Regions from separate parts of the Halobacillus amylolyticus genome, predicted to be linked through region 1. Evidence: riboswitches for the same ligand, from Rfam matches in the RefSeq annotation. Region 1 holds a riboswitch; each other region holds the start of a gene.
What was found. A riboswitch is a leader RNA that binds a small molecule or an ion and turns the genes downstream of it on or off. The one in region 1 is predicted to bind cobalamin.

Region 1 (6,729 bases):
AACCGTTTGAACAAACAATTGCAAACGATCTTGAAATTCTCTTACATTCCCCTGTTCGGCCATACCTGAAAAATACTTTGGGGGTGGTCCCTCGTAGTTGGCCATATAATCGCGGCCTTTCTTTATAAGGACAGCAAACTGTTTATTTTCTATACTAATAAGTTGCTCATTAGCTGCACGTTTAGTAGATGCCTCTAAGACTTGCCTTGAAAGACTAGGATAAATGCCAAAGTACTGATCTAATTTATAGGAACGTGCATCCTGCAATGTTTGGGAAGATCGTTTCCCCTTTAGCAAATGAAAGATCCCTGATATCGTCCGCTCCCCATTCATTTGCAGCACACACTCTAAAATAATATATAAAAACAAGTGAGACTCTCACTCCCCTTCTTATCTATTGAAAAGTTAACACACACATCTTACAATAACTATGTACGAGTTTTTCTCTTAACCATTTGACCCTCTACGAAAATTCTTCATGAGGTGACATTCGAAGGAGGTTCATTTCTTGGCAAAGTTTACAATTGTTGATCAAGATACATGCATTGCTTGCGGGGCATGCGGTGCTGCCGCTCCAGATATATTTGATTATGATGATGAAGGGCTCGCCTACGCGCTACTTGATGATAATGAGGGGATTAAAGAAGTTCCTGAAATTTATGAAGAGGATATGGAAGATGCATATGATGGCTGCCCAACAGATTCTATTAAGATAGCTGAGCAATCTTTTGAGGGAGACCCCCTTAAATATGAATAAAATCATTCCCTTCTCCCGAGCAGAAGGGAATTTTTTAATCATTCGTTGTAAGCTGACGATACCGAAACAGTGCCTCTTCCTTATTAAAACTTGAGTACCAGCGGTAACCATGCTCATCAATAATTCGAAAATGCATTCTGTTGCAATTTATACTGACCTATTTCTTCTGCAGTTGTCCACCACATTTTCCCGCCTATTGTCTTTCCTTTTGGCAGGTCAATTTGTTCGTGAGCAATTGTTTCTATAATTTCAAGAGGGGAGTCTCCTAACATACTTCCTATAACTTCACTTTCTTGAAATAGAGCACAAACCGCCGCTACTATGGTTGTCCAGTTTGCATGTGTTCTCTCTTTCTCTATTTGAACAAGTGTCTTCTTCGACACCCCGAGGATAGTAGCCATACGATTCTGGGTATATCCATACTCGACGCGGATTAATTTGATTTTTTTTGACACTTGTTCCATCAAAACCTCTCTGTCCATACCATCGTCTCCTCATTAGCATGTCCTTATTTTATCATGGGCGCCTCCATTATTCTATCGAAAATACCTTGAGAACAGCACAAAAGCGTGGGGGCACTACGTTAGAAACGAGGAAGGACTGGGTTAATAAACGTATCCATCTTAAAAACGCGAAAGAACCCCTGCTTATGGCAAGGGTTCCTATTATTGGTCAGCTGGTATAGGGTTTAGTCCTTTAGGTGTTTCAATGGATTCATTCAGCTGGTAAGGACCAAGCTTTCCGATCGATGTATTTTCAAATACGACTTGATCATAACCAAAATGACGAGCGGTAATCAGAATCGATTCTATACCTGTCAGCATCTCTTGTTTGTCAAAATGCTTAGGATTATTAAGTTCAATTACGAGCCTTCTTCCTTCTTCATGTGAGGACTGAATCTTGACTTCAGATGGAATAGGTGATTTCACCTGCGGATTTTCCTCGTCCTTTTTTAATTCTTCTAAAGCATCGCTTATTGAAAGACCTTGGGTTATAGAGATAGGTACGAAAAAGAAGGTATCTTTAGAGGCTGATTCGAGCACTTTAAAAATAAAGCTTTCTTCTTTTATCGTTGACAATGACGTGACGTTTCCATAACTGCCTAACGAAACTGGTGCTCCCTCTTCCGTCTGTAGTAAAATGTTATCAATATCGTAAGGTTCAACAGCCCACTTAATGCTATTTACAATTGTTGTAGTCATCGCATTCCCGCCGCTTACTGTAAAGTCATTCGGAAATGTGACTCTTGCTTCCCTCGCTTCTTTGTTAATCGAAATATCAATATTTTCTAGAAAGCTTTTCGATAATCCAAGCTGTTCCGCATTTATTGTTTGATTTTCTTCACCTTCTTCAGTTGCTATCATCGTCAGAGGGACGATATGTTGAGCATTTTTATCAGCTACAGCTAAAGGCTTCATCTCATTTGTAATTTCTTCTACAAGCATGCTAGTCAATTGTTCACTCGTTTGACCCACATCCCCTTGCCTGATATCAGCAGGAAAATTTTCTGGACTACTTGAACTTTCATGATTGTCTTGAGTCAAAGTCTGATTTTCAGTAAAAGACTCAGGTGTATTCAAAGCTCCATCTTGCATGGAATAAAGTGAAAAAGGTACAACAATCGCTAAAATTAGCAAGACCATGATAGAGGCGAGACCAGGCACAAGCCATCTCGGGCGCGAGTTCCTCTGTTGAGGACTCTCCTCAGGAAGCTGACGGTAATACTCTGCCTTCTTTTTTTTATCTTTAATGTCCGGGAACTCATGCAGCATCTTTTCTAAACGTTCATTCTGTTCATCATTATGCTTCATGGTCGTCGCCCTCCTCCCTTGCCTGTAATCGTTTTTTCAAAGCCTGCATCCCTCTATGTTGTGTAGTCTTCACCTTACTTTCACTGAACTGGAGGATAGCAGCGGTTTCCTGTATAGACATTCCTTGAATATACCTCAATATGATGACACTTTTTTGATCTAACGTACATTGATCAAGTGCTTCATAAACTTCCCTCATTTGATCATTCAACTCAACGATTTCCTCAGGTAAAGCCTCGTCATCCTTCAATGATTCTCCTTTTTCTTGCCAGTTAAAAAAGTCCATGATTTTCTTACGTTTTCTTCCTTGCTTGCGAAAATAGTCAATTGCCACATGACGTGCAATGGAGAACAACCACGTTTTTTCACTGCTTCTGCCATCAAAAGATTGGTACGATTGAAGCACTTTTATATAAACCTCCTGTGTTAAATCTTCAGCTGCTTGACGGTTTTTAACCATATAATAAATAAATTGAAATAGATCTCGATGATACTTATCATAAAATTCATCAAAGAACGGTTTCACACTTTGAACCTCCCCGTTCATTCATATTGTCGGTTATGTAGATAAAAAAGTTACACTTCCTTATCATAATACGGATAATTAAAAATGAAAAACAATAACAGGGCATTAAGAAGAGCGCAAAAATTTATAACTTTTCAAACAATAAAAAAAGGAAACTGCCCAGTTTAGCAGCTTCCTTTCTAAGTGGTTTTTCCATCGAAATAGCCACTTACTATACATTTGAAATCGCATGCCTTTTTTGATACCTGGAAAATAATGTACCTAGCACAGGCGAAAGCACAAGTATAAAGATAACGTTACTAGCGGCATGGTTTAAATCTAGTGGCAGTCCAGCTAAATAATAAGCCCAAAATGGCTGACCGGCTGCCCTCATCGTTAATGAAATGATAAAACCATATAAGATTCCACTTATAAACCCATATATCGAGAGAAGCCACACTGGTATCGCGGACCAATACTTTCCGATCAGTCCTGCAGCCATTCCAATTATAGACCATGAAACGACTTGCCATATTGTCCAGTACCCCATCCCTAAAAATACATTCGACAGAAAAGTGGTTAAAAAAGCCATAATTATTGCTGAAAACGGCCCTAACCAAAACCCTGTAATGATAATGATCGCTGTTACAGGCTGGACATTAGGAATGTTTGCCATGACAAGCCTTCCTGCAATTGCTATAGAGGCGAGCATAGCAATCAACGTAAGTTTATAGGTGTTCATTTCTCATCATTCCCAAGCGTGAAAGTCAAAAACGATTTCGTCTCCCTGTTTCACTTCATATTCATTAGCTCCAACCATTGAAGATTCACCATTAATTGTAAACAACCATGCCTTTTGTTCAGTAGCAGAGATTCCTTCTATGCTATTGATAAACCCTTCACTTTCTTCCACTTCAAAGTTGTTCTTCATCACATCCATAAGCATGGTTCCTTCTTCAACGGTCACTTCTTTAGTCGAAATGACTTCCTCGCCTTTATTCTTAGAAAGCTCAATTTGGAGGGTTACCTCTTGTTTCTCCTCTTGATTGGAAGCAGTTTCTTCCTCGCTGCCACTTTCCGTTTGACAACCTGCCAGCACGACCATCGTCAGCATAAGTGCAGATAATAATGTATACATCTTTCCCATAAAAAAACTCCTATCCCTATTTGAATTTACTTTCAAAGCTAGTCGAAGGAAGGAGATGACTGGACAACACAGATCTAACCAACTATAAAAGCCTGTCCTTCAATAGAAGAACAGGCTTAAGACATACCAGTAAGGCTATGTAAGTACATTACACGAATCAGACCGGTTGCCTCAAACGCTCAATCCCCGAAGCTTTGAAACAGTGTAAGATTAGGCAGGTCTACTGACTTGTGTGTCGTTCTAGTCAAGGGCCTTCCCGCGACTTACTCGCAGTGGTCTCCCTTTTTCGTCTACACATACAGTTGCGAGGACAGTTCTAGCCTTTCACCAGATTCCCTATTTCACCCGAAAAGGTACCTAACTCTATTTATTTTATTCCTGTTTATCGTACATGAAGGGCAGCCAATTATCAAGCTATTTGTTATTAATCTCGAGATCAACCGGCAGTCTAAAAGTAAAGGTGGTTCCCTCATTCAGTTTACTATGGACATGTATGGAACCTTTATGTGCTTCTACAATATTTTTGGCTATCGAGAGCCCTAGGCCTGTTCCTTTTTTACTTGTCTCTCTTTTCCTTGATTTATCTGCTTTATAAAATCTCTCAAAAACAAATGGAAGATCTTCTTCTGGAATTCCCGGACCAGAATCAATGACTTCAAACACCCATTCAGTAGAAGTTCGTTCGATCTTTACATCAACTGACCCTTGGTCATCAGAATGGCGGATCGCATTATCAATTAAGTTAGTTAAGACTTGTTCAATACGGTCAGCATCTACATTCATCATGCTGGAGTTATCGCTAAAGTGAAGTTGTAATTCAATCCCTCGCTCATTTGCCAACCCTTGAAATTTGCGAATGATCTTTTCTAGAAGCGGCTTCACCTCTACCGAATCAATATAAAGAGTAATGTGACCTGCTTCCATTCGTGCCAGATCAAGTAGTTCATTCACTAGCCTGCCAATACGCAATGATTCATCGTGTATAATTTTCGCCAGTTCATTTTTATCTTCTTTTGATTCTGCGATATCATCTACAATGGCTTCACTATATCCTTGCAGCATGGAGATCGGTGTTCGAAGTTCGTGTGAAACGTTAGCGATAAAATCTTTCCTTAACTTATCTAATCTCCGTTCTTCCGTCATGTCACGAAGCACGGCGACCGCACCTCTAATATATGTTCGATCATAAAGGGGGGTCATAAGCATCACCCATGTACGACCTTGAACTGTGATTTCGGTTATGACTTCCTGTTCGCTTTCAATCACCTCATCAAACAATTTTCGCATGGGCTGTGGAACTTGCCGTTTTTCCTCTGATGCCTGAACAGAATAATTTTCATAACTCCATGATTGATAAAACTGATCGGCTGGCGGATTTGATACTAAGATTTCTCCTTTGCGATTAATCGTCAGGACTCCATCTGCCATAGATCTTAAAATACCAGAAAGTTGTTCTTTTTCTTGATTTACGGCATTAATGTGAAACTTAAGCTCTCGTCCCATACGATTAAAAGCCATTGCTAATTCACCAATCTCATCATGAGTTAAAATCGGGATTTTCGTATTGAATTCTCCCTTAGCAAGTTCTAATGCCCCTTCCCGCATTTTTATCAAGGGCGCGGTTATTCGAGTCGATAGGAAGAAGGCAAAGATTGTCGTTAGTATAATAGCGATTCCTGCCCCTAAAAAAACTATTTTCGTAGTTTGATTCGAGGTTTTTTGAATAGTATCTAAGGATTGATATACAAATACAGCTCCTTGATCATTGGTAAGTGGTGTACCGACTACCATAATCTCAAGTTCTGACTGTTCAAATCCTGCAACTTTCATAACATCCTCGCCATTTTCTATAACTGAGGAAAGATCATTGTCATTCATAAACCACGTATAACCTATAGACGGCAATGTATTTGAGTCACTGGAAGATGTTAAAAAGTCAGTCGAATCATAGGCCACAAGGATTTGACTAGCAGGATCTTTAATTAAATTAGTCATAGATAATATTAAGTCACGATCCTCGTACTCTTCTACAACCTCAGATACTTTCGAAGCTGTTTGCAACAACTCCCGTTCTGCTTCTAATACATGGTAGTTTTCAAAAAATTTTAAAAGGAGAAAGGTGAGTATGACTAAAACAAAACAAACGAGCAGAAGAATCGTAAACCATAGTTTTCCAACAACGCTGCGCCAAAACATTACTCGCCACTAACCTCAAATTTATAACCGACACCCCATACTGTAACAATCATACCAGCCGCATCTGCTGACACCTTACTTAATTTTTCACGTAGGCGCTTCACATGTGTATCCACAGTGCGCAAATCACCAAAGAACTCATATTGCCATACCTCTTTCAGCAATTGTTCTCGATCAAACACTTTATCAGGGGTTTGGGCCATATAATTAAGCAACTCGTACTCTTTAGGTGTCAACGCAACCTCTTTGCCATCAGCTGTGATACGATGGGCATCATTATCAATGGTCATATGCGGAAATACCAGCACATTTC
Region 2 (6,729 bases), 1.8 Mb from region 1:
AAAGGGAAATATCCTCAAAAGGTTGGGTTGATGACAGCTGTTTATACAACATGTATGTCCGTGTTTTCAGCAATAGGAACTGGACTAAGTATTCCCTTAGCCAAAAATTTAGGTCTAGGCTGGGAAAAAACATTATTATGTTGGGCTTCGTTAGCCTTGTTAGCAGCAGTTGCATGGCTGCCCCAACTACGCAAACCATCGAAATTTAATGACGTGAAAACATCTACATTACAAGGAAATTCAATATGGCGTTCCAAAATCGCCTGGCAGGTGACCATTTTTATGGGGTTACAATCTTTTTTATTTTATTCCATGATTGCGTGGTTGCCTGAAATTCTTAATGGGCGGGGTCTAAGCATCTCAACAGCAGGTTGGATGGTATCAATCATGCAGCTAACAGGTCTTCCAATAACCTTTCTTACTCCTGTCCTTGCTGCTCGCTTCCACAGTCAAAGAGGGATTGTAGGTTTGATTGGTTTTCTTTATACTGCAGGGCTATTGGGAGTTCTGTCCGGTAGCAGCATTGGCGTGCTGACTGTCAGTGTCATGCTGATGGGAATTGGCCAGGCAGCTTCGATTAGTTTAGCCCTAACGTTACTTGGGCTTCGGACTGCCAATGCCCAGCAAAGTGCTGCATTGTCAGGAATGTCTCAATCAGTCGGGTATTCGCTTGCGGCGGTGGGCCCAGTATTGATCGGCATACTGCTGGATGTTACGGCATCCGTGACCGTACCGTTACTGTTGTTCATTGCCATTATTATTGTGATGGTGACAGCAGGTCTTGGAGCAGGGAGGAATCAGACGGTTTTTAACGAGAATAGGGCTTACGATTAGTCAAAGCTTCAACGTAGCACTCTTGTGATATGAAGCTTTCCTTCCTGGCTCAACTACTGAATAGTAATGTAGCTAAAGGTACATAGAGCTACAAAATGATTTCACTATAAGAAGGTCTTAAGCGAACACTTGGGGGCGCTGTAATAAGGTGGATCTTTGAAAGTTACCCAATAAAGCCGGCCAGTTCATGATTAAATTTTTCCATCTCACAATAGAATAATCCATGACCACTATACATAAAAGGAACGAGTTCTGACCCCTTGATCCCTGCTTGCAGCGCTTCGGCAAGTGTGAAGGGGCAAATCTCATCATGTACACCATGGAAAATGCCAGTAGGTACATGAATCTTGGACATATCTTGCCATAACTCTTCATCACGGAGGGAAACCGCAGTCTTCGCTGTTGCATTTCCAGATGCCGTGAGTCCTAATCCCTGAAACCATTCTTTGAAGCTTTCTGTTATATTTTGATAGAAAAACATTTTCCCAAAGTTATGCAGCATTTCGGGGCGATCAGTATAGGTAGCCTTAATTAATTCATTTACTCTTTCCTTTGTAATAGTGGTTAGTCCATAAGGGTAACCTTGACGTTGGGTAAAGATGGGTGCTGCTGCTGCGATAAGGGCAAGTTTAAAAATCTTATGCCCCGCATGACGAGCCATATATCGAATGGCAATAGCTCCGCCCATAGAGTGCCCGGTAAGGGTGACATGTTCAAGCTTTAATGTGTCAATAACCGAACGAATATCATCTGCTAGACGATCATAAGAATATCCAGTCCAAGGATTATCCGATTTGCCGAATCCGCGTAAATCAACACCTATGCAGCGATAACCTGCTTTTGGAAGTTGGTCGTACTGATACTCAAATACTCGATGGTTGAGGGGCCATCCGTGTATGAATAAGATTGGCTGGCCGTCTTCTGGGCCGTAGTCCTCTATATAAATATTCACATTATGTTCAACAGTAATGTAATATCCCATCTAAGCCCTCCCATATTATTATTCTTTCGGCACACTTTACACTTTATTAGCAGGTGTCGGATTTTATGAAAAAACCTCTAAATATAGCAATTGTCTATTGACCTTAGTGTGTAAAATATTAGTAGTGGTTATAAGGTATGTACCCATTTGAAAATGATTGTGACATGAATAAGACACCGTATCAAAAGTAATGAAGAAGGATGTTTTATTTCAGAAAATAAAATGGTGATGGAAGTCAGTAGGAAGATTTCCATCACCATTTTAATCAAGGCTTCTATGATAATCATATAGCAATCTGCTTAGATATTTTAGAGGGCCGGAAACAGCCATGCCCCTATATATCTTCAAAGACTAATACTCCTCTATGCCCTTGACAATGCCCTTCGCTATTTGCTCGCGATAATCTTCGCTTTTTAACAACTCGGCATCCTCTTTATTCGAGACAAACCCAGTTTCTGCAAGAATCGCTGGCATATTAGTATGACGCAAAACAAAGTAATCTGCTTTAAACACCCCGCGGCTCAGGTTGCTAGTTTTAGAGATAACGTGTTCCTGGACTAAGTCTGCAAGGTTTCTTGCTTTTGAACCCCCTGCACTATAAAAGGTTTCAATACCTTTAGCACTGGAGTCATGGTACCCGTTGGCATGAATACTAATAAAAAGATCAGCCCCCCAGGTATTGGCTTGTTTTGCACGATTTTCAAGGGTAACAAAGGTATCATCTGTCCGCGTCATTAAAATATCATAACCTTTTTCAAGTAGTTTAGACTCAACGCGCTTAGCAATGTTCAGAACGACGTCTTTTTCCTGAAGAGAGTTCCCGATGGCACCGGGATCTTTGCCTCCATGACCAGGGTCTAGAACAATGCGTTCGACGTCCTGAGTTTCGGTTTGATTAGGGTTTATCTCCCTGAATTCGTCTGTTTTTTTCACATCTTTCTCTTCTACTTGTTTTTCTTCCTCAATGCGATCCCAAGCAACTTCTGATAGAAAGGCTGTGCTCACAAACCCTAGTTCTCCTTGGTAAGTGATTTGCCCCCACCCATTTCCAAGTTCAATATATTCCACTCGTTGCCCCGGTAAGAGACTTCCGATGACCTTAGCATTCAAACTAGGCGCTTGCCGTACATTTAAGGATGACTGGGTGTCAACTTCGCCTGTTTGTGCGGCTTCAACTGGCTGGGCAATCGTCAGTGCAGATATAACGATTAGTACAAAAGAAAGAACCACCGTTATGAAACGCGTTCTCATGTTCATAGATAACTCCTCCCGACTATTAAAAGTGAAAACTTTTATTCTATGAAAAACTGAATCATACTATTAATCTTGGTCAAGTTTTCAATGATCTATTCATCATAAGGCTGTTAAATCTAATCTAGGATTATATATGGTTAGCATTATTCAAAAGTTATGCTTCATGAGCAGTTTATCTCTGACTCACTGGACAAATAAATATTATAGCTATTAATACTGAACAATGAATATTTATATAATGTAGTGAACCATGTTGTCACATGCCATAAGGAAAATATTTGACAAAAAAGTCTAAAAACCAAGCATTTTTTCATAATCTTTAGTAGAATAATAGATAGTTGAATAGGCGAAGAAACAGGCGTGATGTGATTCATCACTTAATAGGGAAGTTGGTTCAAATCCAACGCGGTCCCGCCACTGTATTTGAGAGCAACCTGCACGATTCCACTGTGTGATAAACATGGGAAGGAGCAGGAAGCCATGACCATAAGTCAGGAGACCTACCTGTTTTTCTCACCAATAACCTACGCGGATAGGAGGTGTATAGTAAAAAAGGAGGCTGCCTGCATGTACTTAAGCAGCATGCAAAATCCTTTGTGTACACATCTTCAATGCGAGATGTGTTTTTTTGTGCTCAAAAACTTTTTATTACAGGGGAGAGAGGAACTTGAAACGACTATCGAATTACATATTTATGCTTCTAATGACGATTGGATTGCTAGTAGGCTGTGCAAGCAATGAGGGATCGAGTCAACCAGAGGAAAACCAGAATGAGAAAGGTACTAATTCAGAAGAAGCGCAAGGACAGGCATCGACTTATCCTCTGACTGTGGAGGATTCTACAGGGAACGAGGTTGTCCTAGAGGAAGACCCTGAAAGAATTGTATCTCTTATTCCAAGTAATACAGAGATTGTGTTTGCCCTTGGTGCAGGGGAAGAGGTTGTAGGGGTCTCTGACAATGATAATTACCCTGAGCAGGTGAATGAGATTGATAAGGTTGGCGGGATGCAAATTAATACGGAGAAAGTTCTATCATTAAAGCCTGATCTCGTGCTTGCACACGGTTCAAGTGCTCATAATTTCCAGGCAGCGATTGATCAAATCAGAAATGCTGGGATTCCAGTTTATGTGGTTAAGAATGCTTCCGATTTTAAAGGCGTTTATGAAACGATTCAATCAGTTGGTAAATTGGTAGATGAGCAGGAAAAAGCCGAGAGCATCGTAACAGGGATGAAAGAGAAACTTAAAGGAATTAAAGAAAAAGCATCTGACATCAAAGATCCTAAAAGTGTATTTGTAGAAGTGTCTCCGGCTCCGGAAATTTATACAACTGGAACGGGTACATTCATGAATCAAATGCTCCAAGCGATCAACGCCGAGAATGCTGCTGCTGGCCAAGAAGGATGGGTGAAAATGAATGAAGAGGCTATTATTAACTTACAGCCAGATGTCATCATTACGACCTATGGCTATTACACAGAGAAACCTGTAGAAAAAGTGCTTTCTAGAGAAGGTTGGGAAGAAGTACCCGCAATCGAAAAGAAACAGGTCTATGATGTTCACTCTGATCTTGTTACACGTGCGGGTCCGCGCTTGATTGAAGGGGTAGAGCGGTTGGCTGAAGCTGTTTATCCGGAAACGTTCGGTGATGAATAAACCAGTAGCTTATATAGGGAGCTTAATGATTTTAGTGGGTGCATGGCTGGCAGGAGTAGCTGTTGGCAGTGTACCTATTCCGCTTCCTGTCATTATCGGAGCGATAGCAGAAACGATAAGTCCTTATCAGTCCAATGTTGATCCGATAAATATCAGTATTATTGTGGATGTCCGCTTGCCGCGCGTCGTATTAGCAGGGTTAGTGGGTGCGTCACTTGCAATAGCTGGAGCGTCTTTTCAGGGCTTGCTGCAAAATCCGTTAGCTGATCCTTATACATTAGGTGTGTCTTCAGGTGCGTCTGTCGGAGCAGTATTGGTTTTGTTTGTAGGATTTTCCCTCCCGGTTTTCTCTTCTTTCACACTTCCCATTGTCAGCATTTGTACTGCAGTTCTAACGCTGCTTTTCGTTATTGGGTTTGCACGTATGCTTGATCGTACACTTTCGATTGAAACTCTCATACTGACAGGGATCGTGATGGGGTCTTTTCTCGGATCGGTTATTTCTCTCATGATTGCGCTTACAGGAGAGGAGCTTCGCCAAATTGTCGGCTGGCTCCTTGGAAGTGTAGCGATGCGGGATGGAATCACGTGGGGCTGCTGCTCCCATTTTTTATTGTTGGTGTGCTGCTTCTTTTAACTCAAGGACAGGAATTAAATGCGATGTCGTTAGGCGAGGAACGGGCAAAGCAACTTGGTGTTCCTACCGAGAAAAGAAAAGCGCTGATCTTATTAGCTGCTTCGATCTTAACTGGGGCGGCAGTTGCTGTGTCAGGGACAATCGGCTTCGTCGGTCTAGTCGTTCCTCATATTTGCCGAAGGATTTTTGGTACAGACCACCGTCACCTTATTCCACTGTCTTTAATTAATGGAGCGACCTTCTTAATATTGGCGGACCTCGTATCACGAACGGTTATTGCCCCTGCTGAGTTACCTATTGGGGTGATCACATCGCTCATAGGAGCACCGATTTTTGCTTTTATTCTTTACCAGCAGAGGAAAAAAGGGGCGAGTGTATGATTGAAGTAACCAATATGACGGGTGGATATGAAACTAAGCCCATTGTTGATCATGTCGATTTTCAAGTCAATCGTGGTGAGTTCTTTGGTGTGGTTGGTCCTAACGGAAGTGGAAAAACAACCTTATTTAAGTTGATGAGTGGGATTCTTCCTCTATGGGAAGGGGAGGTGGTTATTGATCGGAAGCCCCTTGAACATTACCCTCGTAAACAACTTGCTCGCAAGGTTGCGACATTGCCCCAGGTTCAGCAGAGCTTTTTTTCCTACAATGTCTATGAAACCGTGATGATGGGACGTTATGCATACCAATCGGGCTTTTTTAAGCAGCCGACCGAGCGGGATAAAGAAGTGGCTGAACAGGTATTAGAGCAAACGGGGCTGACAGATATGTATTCTCTCCCTCTCGACCACTTGAGTGGAGGAGAAAGGCAGCGTGTATATCTGGCCCAAGCCCTTGTTCAGGAACCGGATATTTTGCTGCTTGATGAGCCAACGAATTACCTTGATTTTAGTTATCAAAAACAGCTCCTTGATGAACTGAAACAGTTATCGCTGACAAATCATTTAACGGTGGTGTCGATTTTTCACGACTTAAATATAGCTAGCCTGTATTGTGATCGACTGTTACTGATCGACCAAGGGCAGATCACTCAGATAGGCAAGCCGGAAGAAGTGATGCAAAAGCCCTTACTTGAACGAGTCTATCATTCTTCTATCGATGTTCATGCTAATCCTACGTTATCAAGCCCTCAGATGAACTTGCTGCCGGATTATTTTTTAGACAAAACAAGGACTGCTATCAAACCTGAGCTTGTGGAAGCCACAGAGGAGAAGGTTTTAGTAAGAACCCCCAGCTGCTTAAAACCTTTTCATCAGCTGTGATGGGAGGGGGATTTGGCTGGTATCGGAACTTTGTTAACTATCATGTTGATAAAAGCTTTAATTGTGATTCCCCTTCCCCATTCATGATAGAAAAATGTCAGCAG
Region 3 (6,729 bases), 1.8 Mb from region 1:
CTCGTCGATACCATCTTCTGATTGCGTGCCAAATTATAGAAGAATGCAAAACCCGCATAGAAGAACAATCCCTCAAGCACGACATCATACACCAGTGATTTTAAAAAGGTCTCGAGTGTAGGCTCGTCAGCGAAAGACTGGTAACCGTCCGTTATAAACTGGTTTCGCTCGACCAGTACCTCGTCATGCTTCCAATATTCAAAAATACGTTCCTGCTCACTTTGATCAACGAGCGTTGACAATACATATGAATAGGACTGATTATGGACGACTTCCTGAAAAGCCAGCACCTGCATTAGTGCCGACAAGCTCGAATCAGTCAGATAGTCCGTAACCTTTCCAGCATAATCGGTTTGAATCGAATCAAGAAACGCAAGCAAACCGATAATTTTTTTAAAAGAAGCCTGTTCTTGGTCCGTTAACTGAGGCCACTGTTTTAAATCATTGCTCATATTAATTTCGTTTGGAATCCAAAAGTTCGCGAGCATTCGCTTGTACATGGGATAAGCCCAAGAGTAACGGGTATCATCCCAATTGAGTACGTTTGAGCTTCGGCCGTTAACAATGCCTGTCGAAGCATTCGGCGCTTCAAGATCGACAAGTTTTCGCTTATGAATGGCAGTATCCAATTCCATCAACCTCCTTTAGGATGAGCAGCTCTCACAATCGTCATATTCCCCTTGACTAGAGGTAGAGCGCGTATAATAAGTCGTCTTCAATCCCTGTTTCCAAGCATCCAAATGCAGGGCAAGCAGTTCCTTAGCTTTAATTGAGTTACGAACATAGATATTGAAGGATATCGACTGATCGACATATCTCTGGCGCGCCGCATTCTGCCTTATGCTTGTATGCTGATCAATATCGTACGCTGACTTATAATACCAATACGTTTCTGCGCTTAAATCTGGGGCCGTCACAGGAATTTTGTAATCCTTTTTCTCCTCGGAATAAAACTTTTTGAAAATCGGATCAATGCTCGCTGTGCTTCCGGCAATAATTGAGGTGCTGGAGTTCGGGGCCACAGCCATTAAATATCCATTACGCATTCCCCTCTCGGCCACGTCACGTTGCAACTGTTCCCAGTTCCAAGTACTATCTTGATCAAACGACCGTTTAACAAAAAATGCTCCTGTATCCCAATCCGACCCTTCAAATAACGGATAACTTCCTTTTTCGCGGGCAAGCTGGTTGCTGGCAAGGATGGAGTAGTAAGCAATTCCCTCATACACTTCCTTCGTATAGTCAACTGCTTCATCTGATTCCCAGGCGATTTTTTCCTGAGCGAGCAAGTGGGCCCAGCCAAACGTACCGAGGCCAATGCCGCGATAGGATTGATTCGTTAACTGTGCTTGTTTTACAGGAATCGAATTTTGATCAATGACATTATCAAGCATCCGGACTTGGATCGGAATCAGCCTTGCAAGAACACCAGCTGGAACCGCGCGACCTAGGTTCACACTTGATAAGTTACAAACAACGAACTCACCTGGTTCTTGAACAGTAATGATTTTGCCATCCTTAATGTATTGCTCCTCCTGTACGGTAGGGCTCTGATTTTGAGTGATTTCCGTACACAAATTACTGCAGTATACCATCCCTTTATGGCTGTTTGGGTTCATGCGATTGACTTCATCACGGTAAAACATGTATGGTGTTCCCGTTTCAAGCTGGCCAACCATGATTCGCTTCATCACTTCAATCGCGGGTACGATTTCTTTTGACAAATCAGGGTTCTCAACACAAGCGTAATAACGCTGACGAAACGAACCATTCCCGCGTGCTTCATCAAAATGATCTTCGAGTGAAAAGCCCATTACGGAGCGAACTTCGTGTGGGTCAAACAAGTACCAATCCTCACGCTTCTCAACGGCTTCCATAAACACATCCGGAATCGATACGCCTGTAAACAAATCGTGTGTCCGCTGTCGTTCGTCACCATTATTCAATCGACTGTCGAGGAAAGGGAAAATATCCTTATGCCACACATCAAGGTATACAGCCACCGCCCCTTGCCGTTGACCGAGCTGATCCACACTGACGGCCGTATTATTAAGCTGCTTCATCCATGGTAGCACCCCGGAGGAAACGCCTTTAAAGCCACGAATATCACTGCCGCGGCTGCGGATTTTTCCTAAATAAACACCGATTCCGCCACCGTGTTTGCTCAAATTTGCCACATCCGTGTTCGTATCATAAATTGACTGCAAGCTGTCATCGACGGTATCAATAAAGCATGAGCTCAGCTGACCATAACGTTTGCCTGCATTTGCCAAAGTCGGTGTCGCCACCGTCATATAGAGATGACTCAAGGCCCAATACGATTCTTTTACCAAATCTAAACGTTTCGAATGATCTTCTTGTGCCATTAACGTCATCGCAATGATCATAAACCGCTCCTGAGGAAGTTCAAATACAAGCCCTGATTTCGATCGCGCTAAATATCGATCCCCGAGCGTTTTTAAACCAATGTAAGTAAACAAATGATCACGATCAGGCGCAATCGCTGCTTCAAGCTCATCGATTTCCTGTTTCGAATAAGAAGTAAGTAGATTCGAACTATAAATTTCCTCGTCCATTAACAACTCAATCAAATGATGCAGTCCCGCATAGGGCTCATTTATCCCGCGATTACGGACCGACTCCTCATACATCAGCTCAAGCTGTATCCGCGCTGCGAGATATGTCCAGTCCGGTTCCGTCTCACTAATCTCCGCCAAACACTCCAAGATCAGCGCCTTCGCCTGCTCATCGTGCCCCATCTGACCCAGATTCATTGAAGGCAGCTTGTCCAACAATCGCTGGATATCAAGCGACAGGAAATTTCCCCTCTGACGTTCCAACCAATCATGCCAATCTAATGTATGTACCATCTCCATCAAAATCACTCCTTTACAACAGCTTTTGGAAAAGGTCATGTGGGAATCCCTGATGAGAAAGGGTCCGCCACATCGCATTCACGCTGTCTGAATAATTAGCCATAAAAAAATCCGCTCATTAAATTGAGCGGATGAAACCATGAAACGAAAGTGTACACGTCCCCAAATAGCAAATGAAGACGCCTGTTCATTCCATCGCCTCATCTTCTCAATCCCCGAAGAAGTAGAAACTTTCTAGCGTAGAAAGACAGGTCTCCTGACTTAACGCTCATTTCGACTCCGGCCCTTCCCATGCATTTGTGCACAGTGGATTCTCCGTTTCGAGAGCGATAACAGTTGCGGGGGCAGTTCCGGACTTACACCGGATTCCCTATTAAGCCTAGTGGCATCTTCTCTTCGCTAATACAATATATAGTGTTATTTTAATGTTTTGTTAGCTTATCTTGTGTTTTTATCATAACGAAGATTGTAGAACCGTGCAACAGTTTTTTACTGAATGGGAATAAAGAAGTGTTAAATGTAACGGATCACAGAGGAATAGAATGGCAGATGTAGAATTACTACTAAGAGGGAGTGAGAAAGGGGAGAACCGTGTGCCCATCGATAATTCATCTATTTCATTATTCCTCTGATTTTATCGATTATGGCTGTATCGGATTACTATGGGCCATGAAGTCTAAGCGAAGATACTTGATCCTATTCTCCTTGTTATAGTCGGTGGTATCATTTACTTTTATGGGGCGTTTGGCGTTCTTGAAGGAATTGCTGTATCCACGGTGATTGGAATTCCCCTGATTTCGCCGGATATATAGTTTGCTGATTCCTTTAATCATAAGTTTTTGTTAAGTATTGAGAAAGCAGCGTACTCTTAGTAATACTACTTACCCTATAAAGCGTTCCAGCAAATTATAAACACGAAAACCATAAGGAGGCAACATTAATGAATTCATTCAATTGGCATCAGGAGGCAGAAAAACAATGGGACGGACGAGCAGAATTCTGGAATGCCAACAGCAAGAATATGTGGGATGAGGGCAGTCGAAAAACGATCATTCCTTTTTTGCAGAAACATGTACAAATTGGGAGTAAAGTAGCTGACCTCGGATGTGGCGACGGATACGGGTCTTACAAGCTTGGAAAGGCAGGATATACCGTGACAGGGCTCGACCTTTCTGAGGATATGATAAAACGGGCTAATTCCCGGCTTGAGCAAGATAACTTGCAGTTCGTTCAAGGGGATCTCGTTAATCTCCCTTTTGAAAAAGAGAGCTTTGATGGAATTATGGCCGTGAATAGTCTGGAATGGACAGAAGTACCTTACAAGGGACTTGAGGAAATGAAACGCGTACTTAAACCAGGTGGGAAGCTATGCATCGGGGTGTTAGGTCCAACTGCGAAGCCTAGAATGAACAGTTATCGTCGCGTTTATGGAGAAAAAGTAATCTGCAACACAATGATGCCGTGGGAGCTTGAGCAAATGGCTGGGGAAACAGGCTGGAAACTTACAGACGGACATGGCGTTTATAAACGTGAGGTGGAGAAGAAGGACTTGTCTGGTTTACCCGTTGAACTTCGACAAGCGTTAACGTTTATGTGGGTCTTTATTTTTGAAAAGGAGTAAAAGGCCGTTCTATTTCACTACTATTGGTTGTTTACGGAAGTTAAGAAATTACACCCGGGTAAATCCTGCTGTAAAAAAGAGGTGGAGTTTAGAATGTTCATGGTGTTTATGCTGTTTCTTTTAGCCGGACTCGCTGAAATTGGCGGTGGCTATCTCATTTGGCTTTGGCTTAGGGATGGTAAACCTTTTTATTGGGGGATAGTTGGCGGATTTTCTCTAGTTATGTATGGGGTGATCGCAACGTTTCAAACCTTTCCTTCGTTTGGAAGGGTGTACGCAGCCTATGGAGGAGTTTTTATTATATTATCCGTCCTTTGGGGATGGCTAATTGATAAGAAAACCCCAGATACATATGATTGGGTTGGCGCGGTAATATGTTTAATAGGAGTGTCTGTGATGTTATGGGCACCCCGTAACTAGTTGTTAACTTAAATATCTCAAAGCTTTTAAAGAAAATTGCAGTGCCAACTTATCTGGCCTATGGTTCTTTTGAGAATATAAATGAAAGAGAACGTAAAATTACATACAAAAATATCCGTAAGCTGAAGCAGAAAGCACTCCCTGTTGAATACAGAAAGTCGTGGAGGACATTATGTGCATTGGAGTGACCCAACACTGCTGCCCGATATGAAAACTTTTTTAGAAAAGGGGGTGGAGGAAGATGAACCAACGACCACATCCGATAGAATCGGCGAAACAGTTTATTAAGAAACAATTCCCTAACTGCACAGGAGCATTACTTTCCGGGAGTGTTGTGCGCGGAGAAGAAACGGCAACATCGGATTTAGACATCGTTATTTTTGACGAAGGATACAAGAGTTCATATCGAGAATCACTTGTCGACCAAGGATGGCCGATCGAAGTGTTTGTTCATAATCTGAGTTCCTATAAGGAATTTTTTAAGAGTGATGTAGATCGTGGCAGACCATCTTTGCCCAGGATGGTGGCAGAAGGGATCATAGTAAAAGAGCATCCCTTTATTTTTGCTGTTAAAAAAGAAGCGGAGCAGCTTTTGGCGAAAGGCCCTGAAGAATGGTCTAAGAAAACAATTGAGGTAAAGCGTTACTTCTTAACAGATACCTTAGACGACTTCTTAGGAAGCTCTAAACGAGAAGAGGATCTATTTGTTGCCTCAGTGCTAGCAGAATTACTTATTGAATTCTACTTAAGAACAAATCAACAATGGACTGGGCAGTCAAAATGGACGATACGCGCGTTGAGGCAATACGATGAAAAGTTCGCTGACCGAATAGTAGAAGCCTTCGACACTTTTTATAAAGTGGGCGATAAAAAGCAAGTGATAGCTATTGCAGACAGCGTGCTAGAAAAATATGGGGGGCGTTTGTTTGCAGGATTTTCCGTGGGAAAAGCTAAGGCTCTCTGAAGATGTGAGATTTTATTAAAAAACTCAAGATTCCTATAACGATGTACTGGTCCATTCTTTGAGAGTAGTAAACAAATGTTGCTGGCTTCATCGTGTTGTTGTAATTATCTGATTATTTAGTATAATTGTAGTTGCTAGATTTAGCTCACCTTATAGAAGGAGACTTACATATGAACCTAACAGAGAGCAACTTATACGAAGAATTAAGAGGATTTTTGCAAGACCATCAGGTAACGAAAAATGAAACTCAAATTGAACAACACAGTCATGATGAATCCTATCATAAAGCTAGTTCACCTAACTTGGTCGTTTTTCCAGAGAGTGCAGACGAGGTGAGCGCTGTTGTTAAAGTTGCAAACGCGTATAATACACCAATCGTTCCTTATGGACTTGGAACCAGTTTAGAGGGGCATGTGATTCCATATCAACATGGGATTACGATAGATTTTTCACAGATGAGTAAGGTGTTAGAGATCAAGGAAAAGGATTTTCTAGTCAAAGTTCAGCCAGGTGTCACGCGATCACAGTTGAACAAGGAACTCAAAAAATATGGACTTTTCTTCTCGGTTGATCCAGGTGCAGATGCTACGCTCGGCGGTATGGCTGCTACCAACGCTAGTGGTACGACGTCCGTAAGATACGGTGTCATGCGTGATCAAGTACGTGATTTGGAGGTCGTTCTTGCGGATGGGGAAGTGATCCATACAGGTAACATGGCACAAAAATCGTCATCAGGCTACAACTTAAATAGTCTCTTTGTGGGGTCAGAGGGGACGTTAGGCTGTATTACAGAATTAACGTTAAGGGTTTATGGTAATCCTGAGCATGTTGTTGCTGCTAGAGCATCA

Region 2: another riboswitch for cobalamin. It lies ahead of MUO15_RS14805 (ABC transporter substrate-binding protein); the one in region 1 lies ahead of MUO15_RS02590 (DUF4430 domain-containing protein).
Region 3: another riboswitch for cobalamin. It lies ahead of MUO15_RS11960 (ribonucleoside-diphosphate reductase subunit alpha); the one in region 1 lies ahead of MUO15_RS02590 (DUF4430 domain-containing protein).

The regions. Positions count from the first base shown of each region.
Region 1 covers NZ_CP095075.1:484,247-490,975, reverse strand. The annotation lists gene MUO15_RS02620 (YpbB family protein) at 1-369, opposite strand, end outside; gene MUO15_RS02615 (ferredoxin) at 509-757, shown strand; partial or broken gene MUO15_RS02610 (helix-turn-helix transcriptional regulator) at 792-1,239, opposite strand; gene MUO15_RS02605 (hypothetical protein) at 1,423-2,568, opposite strand; gene sigX (RNA polymerase sigma factor SigX) at 2,558-3,094, opposite strand; gene MUO15_RS02595 (ECF transporter S component) at 3,306-3,815, opposite strand; gene MUO15_RS02590 (DUF4430 domain-containing protein) at 3,822-4,220, opposite strand; cobalamin riboswitch at 4,417-4,596, opposite strand; gene MUO15_RS02585 (ATP-binding protein) at 4,635-6,416, opposite strand; gene MUO15_RS02580 (response regulator transcription factor) at 6,416-6,729, opposite strand, start outside.
Region 2 covers NZ_CP095075.1:2,864,245-2,870,973, forward strand. The annotation lists gene MUO15_RS14790 (CynX/NimT family MFS transporter) at 1-834, shown strand, start outside; gene MUO15_RS14795 (alpha/beta fold hydrolase) at 998-1,816, opposite strand; gene MUO15_RS14800 (N-acetylmuramoyl-L-alanine amidase) at 2,168-3,073, opposite strand; cobalamin riboswitch at 3,410-3,592, shown strand; gene MUO15_RS14805 (ABC transporter substrate-binding protein) at 3,738-4,727, shown strand; partial or broken gene MUO15_RS14810 (FecCD family ABC transporter permease) at 4,720-5,744, shown strand; gene MUO15_RS14815 (ABC transporter ATP-binding protein) at 5,741-6,625, shown strand; gene MUO15_RS14820 (adenosylcobinamide amidohydrolase) at 6,625-6,729, shown strand, end outside.
Region 3 covers NZ_CP095075.1:2,315,125-2,321,853, reverse strand. The annotation lists gene MUO15_RS11965 (ribonucleotide-diphosphate reductase subunit beta) at 1-629, opposite strand, end outside; gene MUO15_RS11960 (ribonucleoside-diphosphate reductase subunit alpha) at 645-2,876, opposite strand; cobalamin riboswitch at 3,106-3,285, opposite strand; gene MUO15_RS11955 (class I SAM-dependent methyltransferase) at 3,817-4,497, shown strand; gene MUO15_RS11950 (YnfA family protein) at 4,591-4,917, shown strand; gene MUO15_RS11945 (nucleotidyltransferase domain-containing protein) at 5,159-5,881, shown strand; gene MUO15_RS11940 (FAD-binding oxidoreductase) at 6,052-6,729, shown strand, end outside.